DNA from 3 places in the Pseudomonas sp. NPDC077451 genome. Region 1 is predicted to be linked to each of the others. Evidence: predicted binding sites of a transcription regulator. Region 1 holds the regulator's gene; each other region holds the start of a gene.

The links. The regulator sigma-54, encoded in region 1, starts transcription at its own class of promoters, with help from an activator protein. The targets are predictions, from matches to a motif close to ANTGGCATNNANNTTGCTNT.
Region 2: a site for sigma-54 is predicted at 2,003-2,022, ahead of flhA (flagellar biosynthesis protein FlhA). Genes of this name have one in related genera too.
Region 3: a site for sigma-54 is predicted at 4,610-4,629, ahead of ACIGHL_RS04420 (ammonium transporter). Genes of this name have one in related genera too.

The regions. Positions count from the first base shown of each region.
Region 1 is NZ_JBITVX010000005.1:90,351-97,609, forward strand. Features, by position in the region: gene ACIGHL_RS10310 (ATP-binding cassette domain-containing protein) at 1-170, opposite strand, end outside; gene ACIGHL_RS10315 (KpsF/GutQ family sugar-phosphate isomerase) at 431-1,405, shown strand; gene ACIGHL_RS10320 (KdsC family phosphatase) at 1,406-1,927, shown strand; gene lptC (LPS export ABC transporter periplasmic protein LptC) at 1,936-2,508, shown strand; gene lptA (lipopolysaccharide transport periplasmic protein LptA) at 2,495-3,043, shown strand; gene lptB (LPS export ABC transporter ATP-binding protein) at 3,043-3,768, shown strand; gene ACIGHL_RS10340 (RNA polymerase factor sigma-54) at 3,914-5,431, shown strand; gene hpf (ribosome hibernation-promoting factor, HPF/YfiA family) at 5,511-5,819, shown strand; gene ptsN (PTS IIA-like nitrogen regulatory protein PtsN) at 5,826-6,290, shown strand; gene rapZ (RNase adapter RapZ) at 6,620-7,259, shown strand, end outside.
Region 2 is NZ_JBITVX010000001.1:384,429-391,687, forward strand. Features, by position in the region: gene flhB (flagellar biosynthesis protein FlhB) at 1-1,098, shown strand, start outside; gene sodC (superoxide dismutase family protein) at 1,354-1,875, opposite strand; gene flhA (flagellar biosynthesis protein FlhA) at 2,080-4,200, shown strand; gene flhF (flagellar biosynthesis GTPase FlhF) at 4,217-5,494, shown strand; gene fleN (flagellar synthesis regulator FleN) at 5,586-6,416, shown strand; gene fliA (RNA polymerase sigma factor FliA) at 6,431-7,156, shown strand.
Region 3 is NZ_JBITVX010000002.1:146,657-153,915, reverse strand. Features, by position in the region: gene ACIGHL_RS04435 (efflux RND transporter permease subunit) at 1-1,234, opposite strand, end outside; gene ACIGHL_RS04430 (efflux RND transporter periplasmic adaptor subunit) at 1,240-2,337, opposite strand; gene ACIGHL_RS04425 (TetR/AcrR family transcriptional regulator) at 2,433-3,098, shown strand; gene ACIGHL_RS04420 (ammonium transporter) at 3,168-4,376, opposite strand; gene dgt (dGTPase) at 4,723-6,219, opposite strand; gene ACIGHL_RS04410 (hypothetical protein) at 6,339-6,527, shown strand; gene ACIGHL_RS04405 (MOSC domain-containing protein) at 6,566-7,243, shown strand.

The DNA.
Region 1 (7,259 bases):
TGGGCGGCGATCAGGCGCAGCAACGTAGTCTTGCCACAGCCGGAAGGGCCCATGATGGCCGTCACCTTGCCGCGGGGAATGACAATGTCGACGTTATTGAAAATGCTCCGCTCACCGCGCTTGAAGGTCACACCCTTCAGCTCGACGGCGTTAGCGTTGGCGGCGCTCATCGGATCTCCTCGGATACAGCTTGCGAATCAGACGCCCCCCGTTCTTTCGGAGATACTTCGCAGAGCCGTTTTTGGCGGCGCGAACTATAGCACCGCGCCATGTGCACCCCAAGCTGGTCTCTGTGTCGTTGCATGAGCGAGCGCACATTCGTTCAGCCTGGGTTCAGCTTCAAACGCGACGATCCGCGCCAGGCTTTTCAGTGAGCGGCGTCCGGTTTACCGCTATAATCCCGCGTTTTCATTCAGGCGATGACCCATACATGAGCCAGAGCAGCCAGTTGATCGAGACTGCCCAACGCACCATCCGCATGGAAATGGAGGCGGTGGAACAGCTCAGCACACGCATCGATGAGCACTTCGTCAAAGCCTGCGAGCTGATCCTGCAGAGTAAGGGCCGAGTCGTCGTCGTCGGCATGGGCAAGTCTGGGCATATCGGCAATAAGATCGCCGCCACGCTCGCCAGCACCGGCACCACGGCGTTCTTCGTCCATCCGGCCGAGGCCAGCCATGGCGACATGGGAATGATCACGCATGATGACGTGGTGCTGGCGCTTTCCAATTCGGGAACCACCAGCGAGATCGTCACCTTGCTGCCGTTGATCAAGCGCCTCGGCATCACCTTGATCAGCATGACGGGCAACCCCGAGTCAGTGCTCGCAAAGGCGGCAGAGGTCAACATCGACGCCAGCGTCGCCATCGAGGCCTGCCCCCTGAACCTGGCACCGACTTCATCGACGACCGTCAGCCTGGTACTAGGTGATGCGCTGGCGATTGCGCTGCTGGAAGCGCGTGGCTTTACTGCCGAGGATTTCGCCTTCTCACATCCGGGCGGCGCTTTGGGCAGACGCCTACTGCTGAAGGTCGAGCATGTGATGCACGCTGGTGATCGCCTGCCGCTGATCAATCGTGGCACATCCCTCCGCGAGGCCCTGTTGGAAATGACCCAGAAAGGACTTGGGATGACGGCCGTGGTAGAGGCAGACGGCCGCCTGGCGGGGATCTTCACCGACGGCGACTTGCGCCGCACGCTGGACAAGGGCATCGACATTCGTCAAGCCAGCATCGATCAGGTCATGACACTGCATGGCAAGACCGCTAACGCCGACATGCTTGCTGCCGAAGCACTGAAAATTATGGAAGACAACAAGATCAACGCGCTCGTGGTGGTTGATGAAAACGACCGACCGATTGGCGCGTTGAACATGCACGATCTGTTGCGCGCAGGAGTGATGTAAGTGAACGACTTATTACGGCGTGCCCGCGACATTCGCTTGGCCATATTCGATGTCGATGGCGTACTCACCGACGGCAAACTGTACTTCCTTGTCGATGGCAGCGAGTTCAAGACCTTCAACACACTCGACGGCCACGGCATCAAGATGCTGATCAATTCCGGCGTACGCACCGCGATCATCAGCGGCCGCAAGACGCCGGTGGTTGAACGCAGGGCGCAAAACCTGGGCATCCAGCACCTTTATCAGGGGCGTGAAGACAAGCTCGTGGTGCTTGATGAATTGCTCGGCGAACTCGGCCTGGACTACGCCGAGGTCGCGTATCTCGGTGATGACCTACCAGACCTGCCGGTGATTCGCCGGGTAGGCCTGGGCATGGCGGTCGCCAGTGCCGACGCTTTCGTTCGTCAGCATGCTCACGGCGTCACCACCGCCCGTGGTGGCGAGGGCGCGGCGCGAGAATTCTGCGAACTGATCATGCGAGCCCAGGGCCGCCTCGAAGCCGCTCAGACCGCTTACCTCTAGAGGCATCCATGCTAAGCAGACTCCGCTTCCCCGTCATCCTGCTATTCATCGCCCTGCTTCTGATCGCGATTGGCTACTGGAACATTCGCCCCGAGAGCTTCATGCAGGACGCTCCAGCGACACAGGGTCAAGAGTCGCCCATCGACTTCTACGTCACCAACTCCCGCACCGTGCAATACCAGCCGGACGGCAAGCGCAACTATGAGCTGACTGCCGAAAAGGTGGAGCATATCAAGGCCAGCGATGTCAGCTTGCTGACCCGCCCCGACCTTCGGTCCTTTCGAGGTTCCGAGCTACCGTGGCACGTCACCAGCGAGCGCGGCGAAGTGGGCCCGCAGGGCGAGCAAGTCGAGCTGATCGACAACGTCAGGATCGAACGCAATGACGCCAAAGGCCGCCCGACGATCATTACCACCAGCAGGATGACGGTGCTCCCCGAGAAGGATTATGCCGAGACCCGCCAACCCGTTAGAATCATCGCCGCAAACGGTGTAACGACCGCTACGGGCATGAAAGCGTATCTAGATGAAGGCAGGATGCTCCTGCTATCCAACGTAAGAGGCCAGCATGAGCTGCGTTAAGACCCTCCCCCTTTTGATCGGTTTGACTATCTTCCTGCTCGGTTCGAACGCCCATGCGCTCCCAGAGGACCGCAACCAGCCTATCCGTGTGCAGGCCGACACCGCCGAACTGGACGACCGACAGGGCGTCGCCGTGTATCGCGGCGATGTGGTCATCACCCAAGGCACCATGAAAATTACTGGCGACACGGTCACCATCACCCAGGCCGAAAACGGTGATGTCGAGGTTTTCACCGCCATCGGCAAGCCGGCCTACTACGAGCAGAAACCAGCGGTAGACAAGGAAATCGTCACGGCCTATGGGCTAACCATCCAGTATTTCGCCGCGAACGAAAGGATCGTGCTGATCGACCAGGCCAAGGTCGTGCAGGAAGGCAACACTTTCGAAGGCGAAAAGATCGTCTATGACACCCAGAGGCAGATCGTCAATGCTGGTCGCGCCACCAATACTGATGTCACCACTCCACGCCCTCGTGTGGACATGGTCATCCAGCCGCGTAATAAAGATCAGCCGGCAACGGAGCAGACCGAGTAATGGCAATTCTCAAGGCCCAGCATTTAGCTAAGAGCTATAAGAGTCGTCAGGTCGTGCGTGATGTCAGTCTCTCCATCGAAAGCGGCCAGATCGTGGGCCTGCTGGGCCCAAATGGTGCCGGCAAGACCACCTGCTTCTACATGATCGTCGGTTTGGTAAAAGCGGATCAGGGCCGGGTCCTGATCGATGACCAGGACGTGACGCACCTGCCCATGCACGGCCGAGCCCGAGCCGGTATTGGCTATCTGCCGCAGGAAGCCTCGATCTTTCGCAAGCTGTCGGTAGCCGACAACATTATGGCGATCCTTGAAACGCGCAAGGACCTTGATCGCAGCGGTCGGCAACAAGCCCTCGAAGGCCTGCTGCAGGAGTTTCACATTCACCACATCCGTGACAGCCTCGGCATGAGCCTGTCCGGTGGCGAACGACGCCGCGTCGAGATAGCCCGCGCCCTGGCCACGGCACCCAAGTTCATTCTTCTTGACGAACCCTTCGCAGGCGTCGACCCCATCTCGGTCGGCGACATCAAGCAGATCATTCATCACCTGAAGGCCAAGGGCATCGGCGTCCTGATCACCGATCACAACGTCCGCGAAACGCTGGATATCTGCGAAACCGCCTACATCGTCAACGACGGTCAATTGATCGCCGAAGGCGACGCAGAGACCATCTTGGCCAACCAGCTGGTCAAGGAAGTCTATCTGGGACACGAATTCCGACTTTGAAGTCGTTTTTTCTGCCCGGACGAACCTACAGGGCTAGGCAAAGGCTTCAATGGCAGGCATATAATTTGCTTACACGGGCGCGCGGCGCCAGCGAAATCGGAACAGGCGCGGTTGCGCCGGCAAAAAAGGTTCGAAGTCCTCTGCCATGAAACCATCGCTAGTCCTGAAGATGGGCCAGCAGCTGACGATGACACCGCAGCTGCAACAAGCCATACGATTGCTCCAGCTATCCACGCTTGATCTCCAACAAGAGATTCAGGAAGCGCTGGATTCCAATCCCATGCTCGAGCGCGAAGAAGACGGGGATGATTTCGACAACTCCGATCCGATGGCCGAGTCTGTCGAAAAGAAAAGCGAAAGCCCTTCGACTGACTCAACCGTGCAAAGCGAGCCGGACAACAATTACGAGGAGCCCATCAACACGGTGGAGAACCTCGAAGAAGGCGACTGGGGCGACCGCATCCCAAATGAGCTGCCGGTAGACACCGCTTGGGAAGACATCTATCAGACCAGCGCCAGCAGCTTGCCGAGCAGCGATGACGATGAGTGGGATTTCACCAGCCGGACCTCTAGCGGCGAAAGCCTGCAAAGCCATCTGCTCTGGCAACTCAACCTCGCACCGATGAGCGATACCGACCGTCTCATCGCGGCCACCCTGATCGATTGTATCAATCCACAGGGTTATCTCGACGAAACGCTTGAAGAAGTACTCGAGTCGTTTGACCCCGAGCTTGAAATCGAACTCGACGAGATCGAGGTGGTGCTGCGCCGAATTCAGCAGTTCGAGCCCGCAGGCATCGGAGCGCGTGACCTGCGTGAATGCCTGCTGCTGCAGCTTCGTCAACTGCCCGAACGCACCGAGTGGCTGAGTGAGGCCATCCGGCTGGTGAGTGACCACCTGGATATTCTTGGCGGGCGCGATTACAGCTTGCTGATGCGCAGGATGAAGCTCAAAGAAGACGAACTGCGCCAGATCATCGACTTGATTCAAACGCTCAATCCACGCCCCGGCTCTCAGATCGAAGCGGGTGAGCCCGAATATGTGGTGCCTGACGTTATCGTGCGCAAGCACAATGGCCGCTGGTTGGTGGAACTGAATCAGGAGGCAATGCCTCGCCTGAGGGTAAACGCGCAATACGCCGGGTTCGTCAAACGGGCCGATTCAAGCGCGGATAACACCTTCATGCGAAACCAGCTGCAAGAAGCACGCTGGTTCATCAAAAGCCTGCTCAGCCGCAACGAAACGCTGATGAAGGTGGCCACCCAGATCGTCGAGCATCAGCGGGGCTTTTTCGAGCACGGCGACGAGGCCATGAAGCCGCTAGTGCTGTACGACATCGCCGAAGCGGTGGGTATGCATGAGTCGACCATTTCGCGGGTCACGACGCAAAAGTTCATGCACACGCCCCGGGGCATCTATGAACTCAAATATTTCTTTTCGAGCCATGTGAGCACTGCCGAAGGCGGCGAGTGCTCGTCCACTGCCATCCGCGCAATCATCAAGAAACTGGTGGCCGCGGAAAACCAGAAAAAGCCATTGAGCGACAGCAAGATCGCTGGTCTACTGGAGGAACAGGGGATTCAGGTCGCACGCCGCACCGTCGCAAAGTACCGCGAATCACTCGGTATCGCGCCATCCAGCGAGCGCAAGCGGCTGATGTAACACCAGAGCACTGGTCGAGTTCTTCCGAATGGCGGGCTTGCTGCCCACCAATCCGCATGTGGCAAAAAGGAGATGCAGTATGCAAGTCAACATCACTGGCCTTCACCTGGAAATCACAGAACCCCTGCGTGACTACGTCGAAGAGAAATTCGAGCGGTTAGAACGGCATTTCGATCGCATCATTGCCATTCAAGTCGTTCTTCAAGTCGAGAAGCTGAGGCAGAAGGCCGAAGCGACCTTACATGTAGCTGGCCGCGAAGTTGTCGCTAACGCCGAGCACAGCGACATGTACGCCGCGATCGATCTGCTTGCGGACAAGCTCGATCGGCAGCTCATCAAGCACAAAGAAAAACAGCTCGACCACCATCAGGGCGCCCTGGCTCGCTAACCCATCATGATCCGAATCGAAAATATCCTAACCCCCGGCCGCGCCCTAGTGGGCGTACCGGGCGGCAGCAAGAAGCGCGTACTGGAGCAGATCGCCAAGGTGCTTGGTGGGGATCTGCCAGATCTTGATAGCCAAGCGATCTTTGAAAGCTTCATCGCCCGCGAGAAGCTTGGCTCAACCGGCTTCGGCAATGGCATTGCTATCCCGCACTGCCGTATGCCCGGCTGCACATCGCCGCTCAGTGCAGTGCTGAGACTCGATACACCAGTAGATTTCGATGCAATCGACGGCGCTCCCGTCGATCTATTGTTCGTATTGCTGGTGCCAGAAGCAGCCACCGATGAACATCTGGAGCTGCTTCGCCAGATTGCCAGCATGCTGGATCGCGAAGAGGTCCGTGAACGGCTGCGCGGGACCACGTCGGGACAGGAACTGTATCAGGCTGTGATGGATATTCAGAACGGTCGTTAGTTGGCCGTCCGGGACAACATAAGCGGTGGCTGGCAATCCCAACCACCGGGTTCCCTGGAACAAAGCCTAAGGCTGGACCGAGGTTAACAGACGGAAAAACGCACCTTGATTGGCTATCGATGCGTTCTGGCTGGGGTCGAGGCCGTGGCTGTTTTAACGAGACATGTCTACTCGAGTAGTTTCCCAACAGCCTGCTAGGACAGAGCAATATTCTGTCGCCCTAAGCTGAGTGAGGAAAGAAACGTGCCCCTTATCTGCCAATACACACCCTGCCGGCGCGACGCGAAAAAAGGTTTTCGAGGCCAAGCCTTGCTGAATGGAACAGTTCGATGCGGTTGATCATCGTCAGTGGGCGCTCTGGATCGGGCAAGAGCACTGCGCTAAATGTCCTTGAAGACAATGGTTTCTACTGTATCGACAACCTTCCCGCCGGCCTTCTGCCAGAGCTGGCAGAAAGGGCACTGTTGCACACAGAGCTGCTGCAGCCACAAGTCGCGGTATCTATCGATGCGCGCAACCTGCCGAGTCAACTGAAACGCTTTCCCGAGCTGCTCGAAGATGTCCGTGCCCGATATATCCAGTGCGATGTACTGTATCTCGATGCCGCCGACGAGACATTGCTTAAGCGCTTTTCGGAGACCCGTAGGCGGCATCCGCTGACCAACCAGAACCGCTCCCTGGCCGAAGCCATCCGTGACGAAGAACTGCTTCTGGCGCCTATCATCGATCACGCCGACCTGAAGATCGACACCACGCACCTGAATCTTTATCAGCTGCGAGACACGCTGAAGCTTCGCCTGCTGGACAAGCCAGAGCCGGGTACGGCTTTTCTCTTCGAGTCCTTTGGCTTTAAACGTGGCATGCCGGTTGACGCCGATCTGGTATTCGATGTGCGTTGCCTGCCGAATCCTTACTGGAAGGCCGATCTGCGCGATTTTTCGGGGCTGGATCAGCCTGTTGTCGATTATC
Region 2 (7,259 bases), on a different contig from region 1:
CCCACGGAGAAACGCATCCGTGAGTCCCGTGAAAAAGGCCAGCTGGCCCGCTCTCGTGAATTGAACACCGTGGCGGTAACGTTGGGTGGCATTGGCGGTTTATTGGCGTCTGGTGGCAGCCTGGCTGGCAGCCTGATTGCCATCATGCAGGGCAGCTTCGAGCTCAGCCGCGAAACCCTGCTGGACGAAGCCTCCATGGTGAGGCTGTTGATGGGGAGCGGCATGATTGCGCTGGAAGCCATCATGCCGCTGCTGATCGTGCTGCTGCTCGTCTCGATCATCGGCCCGATTTCGCTGGGTGGCTGGCTTTTCTCAGCCAAGGCGATGGCACCCAAGTTCAGTCGTATGAACCCCGGGCCAGGCCTCAAACGGATGTTCTCGACCAAAGCGCTGGTCGAGCTGCTGAAGGCACTGGGCAAATTTCTCGTTGTTTTGTCGGTGGCGCTGGCCGTGCTCAGTGCCTATCAGGACGACCTGCTGTCGATCGCCAAGCAGCCGCTGGATCTGGCCATCATGCACAGTGTCGAGGTGGTCGGCTGGTGCGCGCTGTGGATGGCCTGCGGGCTGATTTTGATTGCCGCGGTGGATGTCCCTTTCCAGCTTTGGGACAACAAGCAGAAGCTGATGATGACCAAGCAGGAAGTGCGCGACGAGTACAAGGACAGCGAGGGTAAGCCCGAGGTCAAATCGCGGATTCGACAGCTGCAGCGCGATGCTGCCCAACGCCGGATGATGCAGGCCGTCCCTGACGCCGATGTGGTCATCACCAACCCGACCCACTTCGCCGTAGCGTTGAAATACGACGGCAGCAAAGGCGGGGCGCCAATGCTGGTGGCCAAGGGTGGGGATTTTGTCGCTCTGAAGATTCGCGAAATCGCCAACGAGCATAAGGTGACGGTGCTTGAGTCCCCTGCGCTGGCGCGAGCAGTGTACTACTCAACCGAACTCGACCGGGAAATTCCAGCGGGGCTGTACCTCGCTGTGGCCCAGGTACTGGCGTACGTATATCAGCTACGCCAGTACCGCTCCGGCAAGGGCAAGCGGCCAGATCCGTTGAGCAGTCTGCCCATTCCACCGGACTTGCGCCGCGATGAATGATCGAGTGGGAATACGCTCGGTGTGAAGTTTGGTGTTTCGAGGTTTGAAACGTTGGGCGTGGAGCCGTCCGGTAGGTTAGTTCGCCGTCCTCCGTGTTCATCTTCTTGGCGGGTTGAGCCGTCCTACCGGACTGGTGGGCTGAAGCCCACCCTACGGCGGTCATCATTCGACTTGTACCCGGCAGGGTGGGCTTCAGCCCACCAATGCGGATCTCCGGGTCGCAGAGGCCCAGCCCGACTGAAGCCTGAAGCCGCGTTACTCGATCACGCCGCAGGCCACCCGAGCGCCGCCACCGCCGAGCGGTTTGGGTTCATCAGAATAGTTGTCGCCGCCTTCGTGAACCATCAATGCATGCCCTTTGAGATCGCCGAGGCTCTTCAGGCGCGGCGCCAGGACTGGTTGGTTGGCATTGCCCTCGGCATCAACCACCAGGACGGGCAGGTCACCCATGTGTCCCTCACCCCAAGGTTCGCCATGCTTGCCAGCGTTCTTCGGATCCCAGTGGCCGCCGGCTGCAACGGCTGCGGCCTGCTTGCCGTCTTTCTCTGCAGGCTGGCAGCTGCCATTGGCGTGGACGTGGAAGCCATGCGCGCCGGCGTTCAGGCCTGACAGATTCGGACGAAATACAAGACCCTGATCGGTGGTTTCGATCTTCACAGTGCCGACAGAGCTGGCAACGCCTTGATCGTTGACCTTGTTCATTTCGACTGAAAGGGTTTCGGCCTGCACGCCAACCGCGGCGCAGCTAGCCATTGCAGCGATTAACCACTGTTTCATAGCACGCTCCTGTTTGACTGAAGGAGGGCAGCGTCACGCCACCCGTCGACTGTCTGACTGCCTCAGCCCAGGCGCGTTCGATTGGCCCGTCGTGGGCGGATGGGGCCGTATCGATGCGGGATCAAAAATTGGACTCCTTCTTGCTATAGCTCGAACAGGATGCGTTTTCGCGTCAATTCTTTGTTCTTGTCTGACGGGGTCTACGTGGATCGCACGCAACTCATCAATTTCGGCAATGGCCTAGCGGGCGCAGGGCGGGGCAACCTGGGTGTGCCGCTGCTGTTGCTGGTGATGATGGGCATGATGATGTTGTCGGTGCCGCCGTTCCTCCTGGATCTGCTGTTCACCTTCAACATCGCCTTGTCGATCGTCGTGCTGCTGGTCAGCGTCTATGCATTGCGGCCGTTGGATTTCGCCGTGTTCCCAACGATTCTGCTGGTCGCCACGCTGATGCGTCTCGCGCTCAACGTGGCGTCGACGCGGGTGGTGCTGATTAACGGCCATGAGGGCGGATCGGCGGCGGGCCATGTAATCGAGGCCTTCGGTAACGTGGTAATCGGCGGCAACTACGTCGTCGGTATCGTCGTCTTCGCGATCCTGATGATCATCAACTTCGTCGTGGTCACCAAGGGCGCCGGCCGAATCTCCGAAGTCAGCGCGCGCTTCACCCTCGACGCCATGCCTGGCAAGCAAATGGCGATTGACGCCGACCTCAACGCCGGATTGATCGATCAATCCGAAGCCAAATTGCGCCGTGTCGAAGTTGCCTCCGAGGCGGACTTCTACGGCTCCATGGACGGTGCCAGCAAGTTTGTGCGCGGCGATGCCATTGCGGGCCTGCTGATCCTGTTCATCAACCTGATTGGTGGCGTCGGCATTGGCATGGTTCAACATGGGATGAGCTTCAGTGAAGCCGGCCAGGTATATGCACTGCTGACCATCGGTGACGGCCTCGTCGCTCAGATCCCGTCGTTGTTGCTGTCGACCGCTGCAGCCATCATGGTGACCCGCGTCACCAGCTCCGAAGACATGGGGCAGCAGATCAACCGGCAGATGTTCGCATCGCCGAAAGCACTGGCGGTATCGGCAGGCATCATGATTGCCATGGGCCTGGTGCCTGGCATGCCACACATGTCCTTCCTTGGTCTCGGTGGTGCCGCCGCCGGCGCCGCCTACTGGATCTGGCATCGCAAGAATCAGGTCACGCAAAAGGCCGAACAGGACGTGCAGAAGCAGCAGGAAATGCTCCCTGCCCAGCGTACAGCTGAGACCAAAGAGCTGGGCTGGGATGATGTGACAGCGGTGGACATGGTCGGTCTGGAGGTCGGTTACCGGCTCATTCCGCTGGTCGACCGCAATCAGGGTGGACAGCTGCTGGCTCGAATCAAGGGTGTGCGCAAGAAGCTGTCCCAGGACCTCGGATTTTTAATGCCGTCGGTGCATATTCGCGACAATCTTGACTTGCTGCCCAACGCCTATCGCTTGACGCTGATGGGTGTAAGCCTGGCGGAAGCAGAGGTGTACCCGGATCGTGAGTTGGCGATCAATCCGGGTCAGGTTTTCGGCCCGCTCAACGGCATCGCCGCCAAGGATCCGGCCTTCGGCCTGGAAGCGGTGTGGATCGAGGCCAGCCAGCGCGATCAGGCGCAGTCGCTCGGCTACACGGTGGTCGACGCCAGCACCGTAGTGGCGACCCACCTCAACCAGATACTGCACAAGCATGCCCATGAACTGCTCGGCCACGAGGAGGTTCAGCAACTGCTGCAGTTGCTGGCAAAGAGCTCACCCAAGCTTGCCGAGGAACTGGTGCCTGGGATGATCTCGCTGTCTACGTTGCTTAAAGTCCTGCAGGCGCTGCTACAGGAGCAGGTGCCGGTGCGTGACATCCGAACCATCGCTGAGGCCATCGCCAACGTTGCCGCCAAGAGTCAAGATCCCGCCGCGATGGTGGCTGCGGTACGTGTCGCGCTGTCACGTGCAATCGTGCAAAACGTTGTCGGGCTTGAGCCGCAGCTGCCTGTCATCACGCTTGAACCCAGGTTGGAACAGATATTGCTCAATAGCCTTCAGAAGGCAGGACAAGGCTCGGAAGATGGCATCCTCCTCGAGCCGGGAATGGCCGAAAAGTTGCAACGTTCTCTGGTAGAAGCGGCACAGCGTCAAGAAATGTTAGGTAAGCCGGCGATTTTGCTGGTGGCAGGTCCGGTCCGCGCGATGCTGTCGCGATTCGCCCGGCTCGCTGTACCGAACATTCATGTCCTGGCCTATCAAGAAATACCGGATAACAAGCAGGTCACCATCGTTTCGACGGTGGGTCAGAATTAACTGAGGGCTACAGGCCATGCAGGTCAAACGTTTCTTCGCAGCCGACATGCGTATCGCCATGAAGATGATTCGTGACGAGCTGGGCGCCGATGCCGTGATCACGGGAAACCGTCGGGTCGCTGGTGGCGTCGAGTTGACCGCAGTGCTTGATTATCCGATGGAGTCGGCGGCGGCGAAGCAGCCGAACCCGGCCCTGGAAGCCGAGCTGCGCAAGACTCAGGCTCGTCTTGCCAGCGCGCATGCCGAAATGAGCGCGCCATCGCGTGGTTCGGTCGGCCAGGATCGTCAGCTGCTTGACGAAAAGCCGGCTGCGGCTGCCCAAGCAGCTCCGGTTGCCGCAACTTCGTCGTTCGAGTCGCGTGCGGTCGAGGCGATGCAGTCAGAGCTACAGGGGCTGCGCGAACTGATCGAAGTGCAGCTCGGTTCGATTGCCTGGGGACAGGAGCAGAGCCGCCGTCCCCAACAGGCTGGCCTCTGGCGCCGCCTGCAGCGCATCGGTCTGCCTGCCGAACTGTCGCGCGCCTTGTTGGAAAAGGTTTCGACCGTATCGGAGCCACGCCAGGCCTGGCGGATGTTGTTGGCGTATCTGGCGCAATCGATCAAGGTCAGCAAGGTCGAGCCGCTGGAAGAGGGCGGCGTCATTGCCCTGGTCGGCCCGGCCGGTGCCGGCAAGACCACTACGCTGGCCAAGCTCGCGGCGCGTTACGTGCTCAAGCACGGCCCGCAGAGCATCGCTTTGGCGAGCATGGATAACTACCGCATCGGTGCTCAGGAACAGCTGAAAACCCTGGGAAGGATTCTCGACGTTCCGGTCATTCAGCTGGACCCCAGCCAGCCCTTGAGCAAAACCTTGGCGCCGCTAGCCCGTAAGCGCCTGATCCTTGTCGACACCGCCGGCCTGCCAGCGGGTGACTCGATGATGAAGGTGCAACTCGAGGCCCTGGCGGACCGCGGCATCAAAGCGAAGAATTACCTGGTCCTGCCTGCAACCAGCCAGAGTCAGGTGCTCAAGGCCACCTGGCACAACTACCGTCGTTGCGGGCTGGCTGGCTGCATTCTGACTAAACTGGATGAAGCCGGGAGCTTGGGTGACGTACTTGGTCTTATCATCAGTCAGCACCTGCCCATCGCTTACCTCGCTGATGGGCCGCGCATTCCTGATGACCTGCATCTGCCACGCAGTCACCAGTTGGTCAGCCGCGCGGTGAGCCTGCAATCGGAAGAGGCTCCTAGCGAGGAAACCATGGCTGACATGTTCTCCGATCTGTACAACGGTTCTAGGAAGGTCGGATGAACGCAATGCTCCGAGAGACACACAAAGAAGACGCGTTCCCGCTGAACGCATCGATGGCCCAAGGGCTCCAGCAAGAGATAGGCGTGTGAAAATGGGTATGCATCCCGTACAGGTTATTGCAGTGACCGGCGGCAAGGGTGGCGTCGGCAAGACCAACGTGTCGGTCAATCTGGCCTTGGCGCTGGCCGATCTCGGGCGTCGAGTGGTATTGCTCGACGCTGACCTTGGTCTGGCTAACGTCGACGTGTTGCTCGGCCTGACGACAAAACGCACCCTGGCCGATGTCATTTCCGGTGAATGCGACCTGCGCGATGTGCTGATTCAGGGGCCGGGCGGCATACGTGTTGTTCCGGCCGCTTCCGGCACTCAGAGCATGGTGCAGCTGTCGACGCTTCAACATTCTGGCCTCATCCAGGCTTTCAGCGACATCGGCGATGATATCGATGTGCTGATCATCGACACCGCCGCTGGCATTGGTGACGGTGTGGTGAGCTTTGTTCGCGCCGCGCAGGAAGTGTTGCTGGTGGTCACCGACGAGCCCACGTCAATCACCGATGCCTATGCGCTGATCAAACTGCTCAATCGTGACTACGGCATCAGCCGCTTCCGGGTCTTGGCCAACATGGCCCATGCGCCGCAGGAAGGGCGCAACCTGTTTGCCAAGCTGACCAAGGTGACTGAGCGCTTCCTCGACGTGGCGCTGCAGTACGTCGGCGCCATCCCGTATGACGAAGCGGTGCGCAAGGCTGTGCAGAAGCAGCGCGCCGTTTATGAGGCCTACCCGCGCGCAAAGTGCTCGCTGGCGTTCAGGGCTATCGCGCAGAAGGTGGACACTTGGCCGTTGCCGGCAACGCCACGCGGTCATCTGGAGTTCTTTGTGGAGCGCCTGGTCAGGCCCGCCGCAGAGCCTAACGAACAATAGCGGCTGGATTCGGTATGTATTACAGCAAAGCTCAGGCTAAAGACTCGCAATATCAACTCATCGATCAGTACGCACCGCTGGTCAAGCGCATTGCCTATCACCTCCTGGCGCGTTTGCCAGCGAGCGTGCAGGTCGACGACCTGATGCAGGCCGGCATGATCGGCTTGCTGGAGGCGTCAAAAAAATATGACGCCGGAAAAGGGGCGAGTTTCGAGACCTACGCCGGTATTCGCATCCGCGGCGCCATGCTCGACGAGGTGCGCAAAGGTGACTGGGCGCCGCGTTCGGTACACCGAAACTCGCGCATGGTCAGTGAGGCAATTCGGGCAATTGAGGCTAGAACAGGACGCGACGCTAAAGATCAGGACGTTGCGGCCGAACTTAAATTGAGTCTCGATGAGTACTACGGCATTCTGGGCGACACCCTGGGCAGCCGCCTGTTCAGCTTCGATGATCTGCTTCAGGAAGGCGAGCACGGGGAGTTCGAGGAGGATGCAGCCAGCACCCATCCGGAACCGTCCCGCGATCTTGAAGACGAGCGTTTCCAACAGGCGTTGGCCGAGGCCATCAGTAACCTGCCCGAACGTGAAAAGTTGGTGCTTTCGCTGTATTACGACGAAGAGTTGAACTTGAAGGAAATCGGTCAGGTACTGGGCGTCAGTGAATCACGGGTGAGCCAGTTGCACAGTCAGTGCGCGGCCCGTCTGCGGGCTCGTCTTGGCGAGTGGCGCGCGCGTTAACGACCGGTTTGCGACAAAAGCATTAGAGACCGCTTACGAGCTTCATTCATGAGGCTCGCAAACAGACCGTGAGCAGGTCTCGATTCGGGATTTACGGAGGTGT
Region 3 (7,259 bases), on a different contig from region 1:
CCATCATTTCCACGGCGATGATCGCGTCGTCCACCATGAGTCCCAACGCCAGCACCAGCGCACCCAGGGAAATCTTGTGCAAACCGATGTCCAGGTAATGCATGGCCGCGAAAGTCATAGCCAATACGAGTGGGATCGACAGCGCGACCACCAGCCCCGTACGGACACCCAGCGAGAAGAAGCTCACCAGCAGCACAATCACCAGCGCCTCGATCAGTACCTGGACGAACTCGCCCACACCTGTCTTCACGGCCGCAGGCTGGTCTGAGACCTTGCGCAACTGCATGCCCGCTGGCAATTCCTGCTGCAATCGTGCGAACGCCTCTTGCAGCGCCTCGCCGAGCACGAGGATGTCGCCTCCGGGTTTCATCGACACCGCCAGGCCGATCGCCGGTTCGCCCATGTAGCGCATGCGTGGCGCGGGCGGATCGTTGAAACCGCGATAGACCTCGGCGACATCACCGATGCGGAAGGTGCTGCCGGCGACCCGGATGGGGAAGTCGCGAATTTCCTTGACCGTCTCGAAGCTACCGGTGACGCGTAGCTGAACACGGTCACTGGGTGTCTCGACGAATCCCGCCGACATGACGGTGTTCTGCGCTTCGAGCGCCTGTTTGACTGCCTCCAGCGGCACGCCGAGATTGGCCAGCTTAACGTTGGAAAGCTCAATCCAAATCTTCTCGTCCTGTAGACCGATCAGCTCGACCTTGCCGACGTTTGCGACACGCTGCAGCTGTAACTGGATGCGATCGGCGTAATCCTTGAGCACGGCGTAATCGAAGCCTTGGCCAGTCAGCGCATAGATGTTGCCGAACGTGGTGCCGAATTCATCATTGAAGAATGGGCCCTGCACACCGGCGGGCAAGGCGTGGCGGATGTCGCCGATCTTCTTGCGGATCTGATACCAGAGGTCAGGGATCTGCTCGGAGTGCATCGAATCGCGCGCCATGAACGTGACGTTGGATTCGCCCGGCCGTGAAAAGGACACGATGCGCTCGTACTCTCCCGTTTCCATCAGCTTCTTTTCGATGCGCTCGGTGACCTGCTGCGAGACTTCTTCGGCGGTCGCGCCGGGCCACTGGGTCTGAATTACCATCGCCTTGAAGGTAAAGGGCGGGTCCTCGCTCTGACCGAGCTTGCTGTAAGAGAGCGCCCCGACCACGGCCATCAACAGCATAAGATAGACAACGATCTGCCGGTTACCCAGCGCCCAGGCGGAAAGATTGAAGCGCATCGTGATTACTCCTGCGCTGCCAGCACGACCGGACGGTTATCACGATCGACCGCCCTCACCGCCTGGTTCTCGTGGAGCATCTGCACACCCGCCAACACAATCCAATCGTCGGCATGCAAGCCTTTGAGAATCGGCACCGAGGATTCACCGAAGGCCCCCGTTTGTACGACGACGCGCTCAAGAGTGGCGTCCTCCCTGACTCGCCAGACGTAAGCGTTGCCCTGCTCGGCCGTGACCGCCGAAAGCGGCACAGCCAAGGGCACCTCGCCATTGCTGCGGATCGAAACCAGCGCGCTCTGGCCAAGTTCGGCAGGCACCTCGGCATCATCGAAGGCAACGCGCGCTGAGTAGGTCCGGGACTGGGCGTCGGCAGCTGGCGATAGCTCGCGGATGTGGCCGGCATACGTCTTGCCCGGCTGCGACCAGATTTCCACCGACACCGGTTGGCCGACCGAGTAGCGTTCCAGTGCCTGTTCCGGCAGGTTAATGGCCACCTCGCGTTCGCCATCGGCTGCCAGGACAAACGCCGTCTGACCAGCGCCAACCACTTGCCCCACCTCAACCCGACGCTGAGCAACCACGCCTTCGTGCGTCGCTCGCAGGATGGCGTAGCCGACTTGGTTGTTGGCCACGTCGAATTCCGCACGGGCTTGTTGCAGCCGTGCCTGTGCGGAGCGATAGGCGTTTTCAGAAGAGTCGAATTGCGAGCGACTGACCAGTTGGCGATCCATCAAGGTCTTGTAGCGCTCATGCTCGGCACGGGCGACCCGCAAGTTGGCTTCCGCCGCCGCCACCTGAGCACGCATACCCTCGAGTTGCAGTCGCACATCCTGCGGATCGAGCTTGGCCAATGGTTGGTCCTTGCTCACCCGCTCGCCGGCTTCGACCATCCGCTCCGTGACCTTGCCTGCAATGCGAAACGCCAGTTCGGGTTCGTAGCGCGCATGCACCTCGCCCGGATAGCTTTCAAAGGCCTCACTGGCAGGCTGTGGCTGAACCACCATCACCGGCCGCGTCGAGAGTTGCTCAGGCTCGCCATTGCCGCAACCGGCAAGCAAAACGAAACCAAAAACACCGAGGAAGGGCAAGGCATGTCGGAACACGTCGAATCTCTCTCTGTCGCGAGGCGGGTTCTAATACTTATACTGCGCGGTATAGTAAAAATACCGAACTCACCAGTCTAGTATTAAAAACGCCCATGACCGAAAGCTCACCCGTACCGTCTGGCCCAGGCCGTCCGAAGGACCCCGCCAAGCGCGAAGCGATCCTGGCGGCTGCCCAAACTCTGTTCCTCGGCAATGGCTATGAAGGCAGCAGCATGGACGCCATCGCCGCCGAAGCCGGCGTATCGAAGCTCACGCTGTACAGTCATTTCAAAGACAAGGAGGCGCTGTTCGGCGCTGCGGTAAAGGCAACCTGCGAGACGCGTCTGCCGCGCCGGCTGTTCGTGCTGGAGCATGGCCGTGAGTTCCGTTCGGTCCTGCTGGACATTGCCCAGGCTTTTCACGAGCTGGTCATCAGCCCCGAATCCATCGGCCTGCACCGACTGATGGTGGCAATGGCGGCGCAGAACCCGACGCTGTCGCGGATGTTCTTCGATGCAGGCCCACAGAAGCTGTTGCTCGATCTGGAGCAGCTGCTCGACCAGGCACACCGGTGCCAGTTGCTGGATGTGCCCGAGCCGATGCGCGCAGCGGAACATTTCTGTTCGTTGATTAAAGGCGCCGCTCATTTTCGTCTGCTGATCGGCTATGCCGAGCGACCGGACGCCGAAGATGGGAAGCGCCATGTCGAGGATTGCGTCGCTCTGTTCATGCGCGCCTATGCCGGCGAGACCGACACGGTCGATCGAACGGGCAGCTAAGGGATCGCACAGCGGCAATCAACCCGAATCACCAAAAGCCGGCCGCATCGTGCGGCCGGCATCCTCAAGTCAGTCGTGGCTCAACGCACCGATGCGGTGGATCGACAGGTCGGCACCGTTGAATTCTTCTTCCTGGCTCAGACGAATGCCAACAGTGGACCTGAGCACGCCGTAGACCAGGAAGCCGCCCCCGAGCGCAACCAGTACACCCAGGCCCGTGCCTATCACTTGACTGATAAGGCTGATGCCGCCCAGTCCCCCGAGGGCATGCTGACCAAAGATCCCGCAAGCCAGCCCGCCCCAAACGCCGCAGAGGCCATGCAATGGCCAGACGCCGAGCACATCGTCGATCTTCCATTTGGCCTGGGCCGCGGTGAATGCCCAGACGAACAAGGCGCCCGCTACCACACCCGTAGCCAAAGCACCGATGGGATGCATCAGGTCTGAGCCTGCGCAGACCGCTACCAGCCCAGCCAACGGCCCGTTGTGCAGAAAGCCTGGGTCGTTGCGGCCAACCGCCCATGCGGCCGCCGTTCCGCCAACCATGGCCATCAGCGAGTTGATCGCCACCAGCCCGCTGACGCCCTCAAGCGTCTGGGCACTCATCACGTTGAAGCCGAACCAGCCCACGATGAGGATCCATGATCCCAGTGCCAGGAAAGGTATGTTCGATGGGGCGAAGGCCACCAGACGGCCATCGCGGTATCGACCGTTGCGTCGACCGAGCAGAATCACCGCGCCGAAAGCGAGCCAACCTCCCATACCGTGCACCACTACCGAGCCGGCGAAATCATGGAACGGGGCACCAAACTGCGCTTCCAGCCAAGCCTGAACGCCGAAATTGCCGTTCCACATCATGCCTTCGAAGAACGGGTAGACGAACGCAACGATCAGCAAGGTAGCGCACAGCTGCGGCCCGAATTTGGCGCGCTCGGCAATGCCGCCGGAAATGATCGCCGGTATCGCTGCAGCGAACGTCAGCAAGAAGAAGAACTTGACCAGTGAATAGCCGTTTTCGGCAATAAGCTGATCCGCAGGCCGCAGAAAGGTCACACCGTATGCGACCCAATAGCCGATAAAGAAATACGCCAATGTCGAGACGGCAAAGTCGGCGATGATTTTTGACAGGGCATTGACCTGGTTTTTCAGGCGTACGGTCCCGACCTCGAGAAAGGCAAAACCGGCATGCATCGCCAGGACCATCACAGCGCCCATCAGGATGAACAGGGTATTGGCACCGTGAATCAGGACTTCTACTGCACTGCTTGGGTTATCCATCTACTACGTCCTATGGAAAGCGCACCAAAACAGCAATCCACACCAATCAAGCGCACCAACTTGCGTCACGATTGGTTGAAGGCTTGCCATCAACTGTTGCGGCGGACTTTCGAGATTGACGTCTCTCGAAAACCGAAGCGTTATTTTTCAGACACTTACGGTTAATCCCGCCTGATTTCGCAGTCGATCGTTGCGCCATTTCGGGGCTACGCTCGATCCGCACGCACCAGACAAATGCAAGCGCTATACCAACGAAACGGCAGCGCGAGCAATTTTGGCGCGTCGGAGGTGAGCTCAAGGCGAAGCGGACGATGATGCCTGCCAGAACAGCAGGCATAGACGGACGTTATAAAGCGGAGAGCGTGCGGTATTCGTCCTGTGCCAGCTGGTCGGTCATTCCGCTGACAAAGTCCTGCAACATCCGGCAGCGGTAGTAGAACTCCCACAATGGCTGCTCTTCACTGCCTTCAGGGTGCGCTTTCAGCGACCCGTGGTAGGCCTTGATCAGTTGGCTGGGCAGTCGGCGGGCAAGCATCTGCAAGTGCGGCTCGCTGCGACAACGGCCTTCCGTCAATGCCTGGAAGGTCTCCGGTGCGACAGCCAGCAGTGGCGAATAGGCGTCGAGCAGCCCTTGCAGAATCCGGTAGCCCTGCAGTTGCAAGGTTTCGACCTCTCGGTGACAGAACACCCGATCCATCGCGACATCCTTGAAGGTCTGCACGATGGCGTTGGCAAGACTTGCGTCCTCCAACAGTGCACGATCGAGCGTGCCGTCGTAAACCGCCTCGATATGCTCGATGAACTGCTGGGCGGCGTGCTGCACCAGCGGGTGTACCAGATTCACACGCAGCCAGATGAAAAATTCGCCCACCTTGTTGATCGGTTCCTTTGCAGCACGCGCTTGGGCGTACTCGACCATGCTGCGAAAACTGCGGCCGGTGTTCGCGACCGGCTCGTCGGGCGAGCCGTGTTCGGTGAATTTGGCGATTAGCAGCAGTGATAGCTGTTCGATGGTGAAGATCCCCTTCTCCACCGAGTCTTCAATATCTGCCAGGCAATAGGCGATGTCATCGGCTGCCTCCATGATGTACGCAACTGGGTGCCGCGTGCCTGGCTGCAACCCCAACGCAGCCTGCAGCTCAGCGACGAAAGGTTCCTCTGACAGGTAAAAGCCTGGCTTCTTCAGCAGATAGGCACCAGGTGTCCCCTTGGCCGGCTTAGGCGCGTAAGCGGCTCGCACGTATTTGAGCAGGCCCGCCGTCTGTGTGTAAGTCAGATTGAGCCGCAGCAGGCTGACCACCAACCGAATCGCTTGTGCATTGCCTTCGAACTGTTCGAGATCGATCAGCATGCGGCTGCGCAATCCGTTGTTGCCCTGCTCGTCCGGCACCGCCGCGTCGAACAGCTTTTCCAGGTGCCGCTTAAACCACTCACCAATGGCGAACTCGCCAAAGTGCCCGAACGGTGGATTGCCGATGTCGTGCATCAGACACGTCATTTCCACCAGGCTTTCCAATGCGCCTTCCAGCTCATCCAGGCCGTAATGCGCCGCTCGCTCACCAAGCTGCTTGTACAAGGTGCGCACGATGAAACGGCCCGTCTGCTGGACCTCAAGGGAATGCGTCAAACGACTGCGCACCGCCGCATTGCGCTCCAGCGGAAAAACTTGAGTCTTCTGCTGCAGCCGGCGCACCGCTGCGGAATTGATGATACGGCCGCGATCGCTTTCAAACTGATCAATGATCAGCGACAGCTCACCCTCTGAGGCTTTGAGACCCGATTCGACGCGTCCATAAGGTCGCTGGCGGGAAATCTTGTCCTTGAAGTTGACGGACCGCGGCATGATTCGAACTCGATTGACGACAGAACCGCGAGCCTAGCGCGGCTCGGAGGCTTTACCAAGCAATCGGGCGACAACGGGGCTCGTCGTTTAGAATCGCCCGCTCAGCTAAAGGAGCAGACATGAGCCGGTCGGAGTTTCATCAGCAACATGCCGAGCGGGCAACAGCCGAAGCGCGACGGCTATTGGAACACCGAGAGATAGTGGGTCCGCGCTGGCTGGCCTGGGTCGCCACCGAGCTGTATCAGCTGAAGCCGCCGGAGTTTGCCGCCATGGTGCGCCGAGAGCTGGCCCGACTCAACGAAGCTTGAAAAGCCCTTGCCCTTGTTCATCCAATCAGAGCACCGTCATGCAATGGCCGGTTGAAGGCCCCTTCCAACGCGACCTACTGCTGCGGCTGCCGGGCACCGAGAAGCTTTCGGGCATAGACAAGCAACGCGCCACGAATGACGTCTGGCTCGATCTCAACGGGCTGCAAGGTGACCGTGTCGCCGATCACCGTTTCCATGGCGGGCCGGATCGCAGCCTTTGCCATTACCCGGCCGATCACTACCGGCATTGGTGCAAGCTTTACCCCCACTTGCAAGCGATCGGCCCAGCCGCGTTTGGCGAGAATCTTTCAACGTTGGGCCTGGATGAACGTCAGGTCTGCATCGGGGACCGCTTTCGCTGGGGTGACGCCCTGATCGAAGTCAGCCAGCCCCGCTCGCCTTGCAGCAACCTGGACCGACGACATGACGCCCGAAGCCTAGCCCGGCAACTGGCCAAAAGCGGCAGAACCGGATGGCTGTACCGAACCCTGGAAGCTGGCGCTGTTCGCCCTGGCGCTGATCTGCATTTGATCGACAGGCCGTGCCCGACCGCCAGCGTCTTGCGCGTCTGGCGCGGATTCATGAACGGGGACATCAGCGATACCGAACTCGCCTGGCTGGCCGGTCTGTCGCCGCTTGCAAGCGAATACCGCACGCGCTTTCGTCAACGCCTGGACAGTCGACGCAGGCAACAGGATCAGGGTGCGTTGTTCTGATGACGGCAAGCGGCGT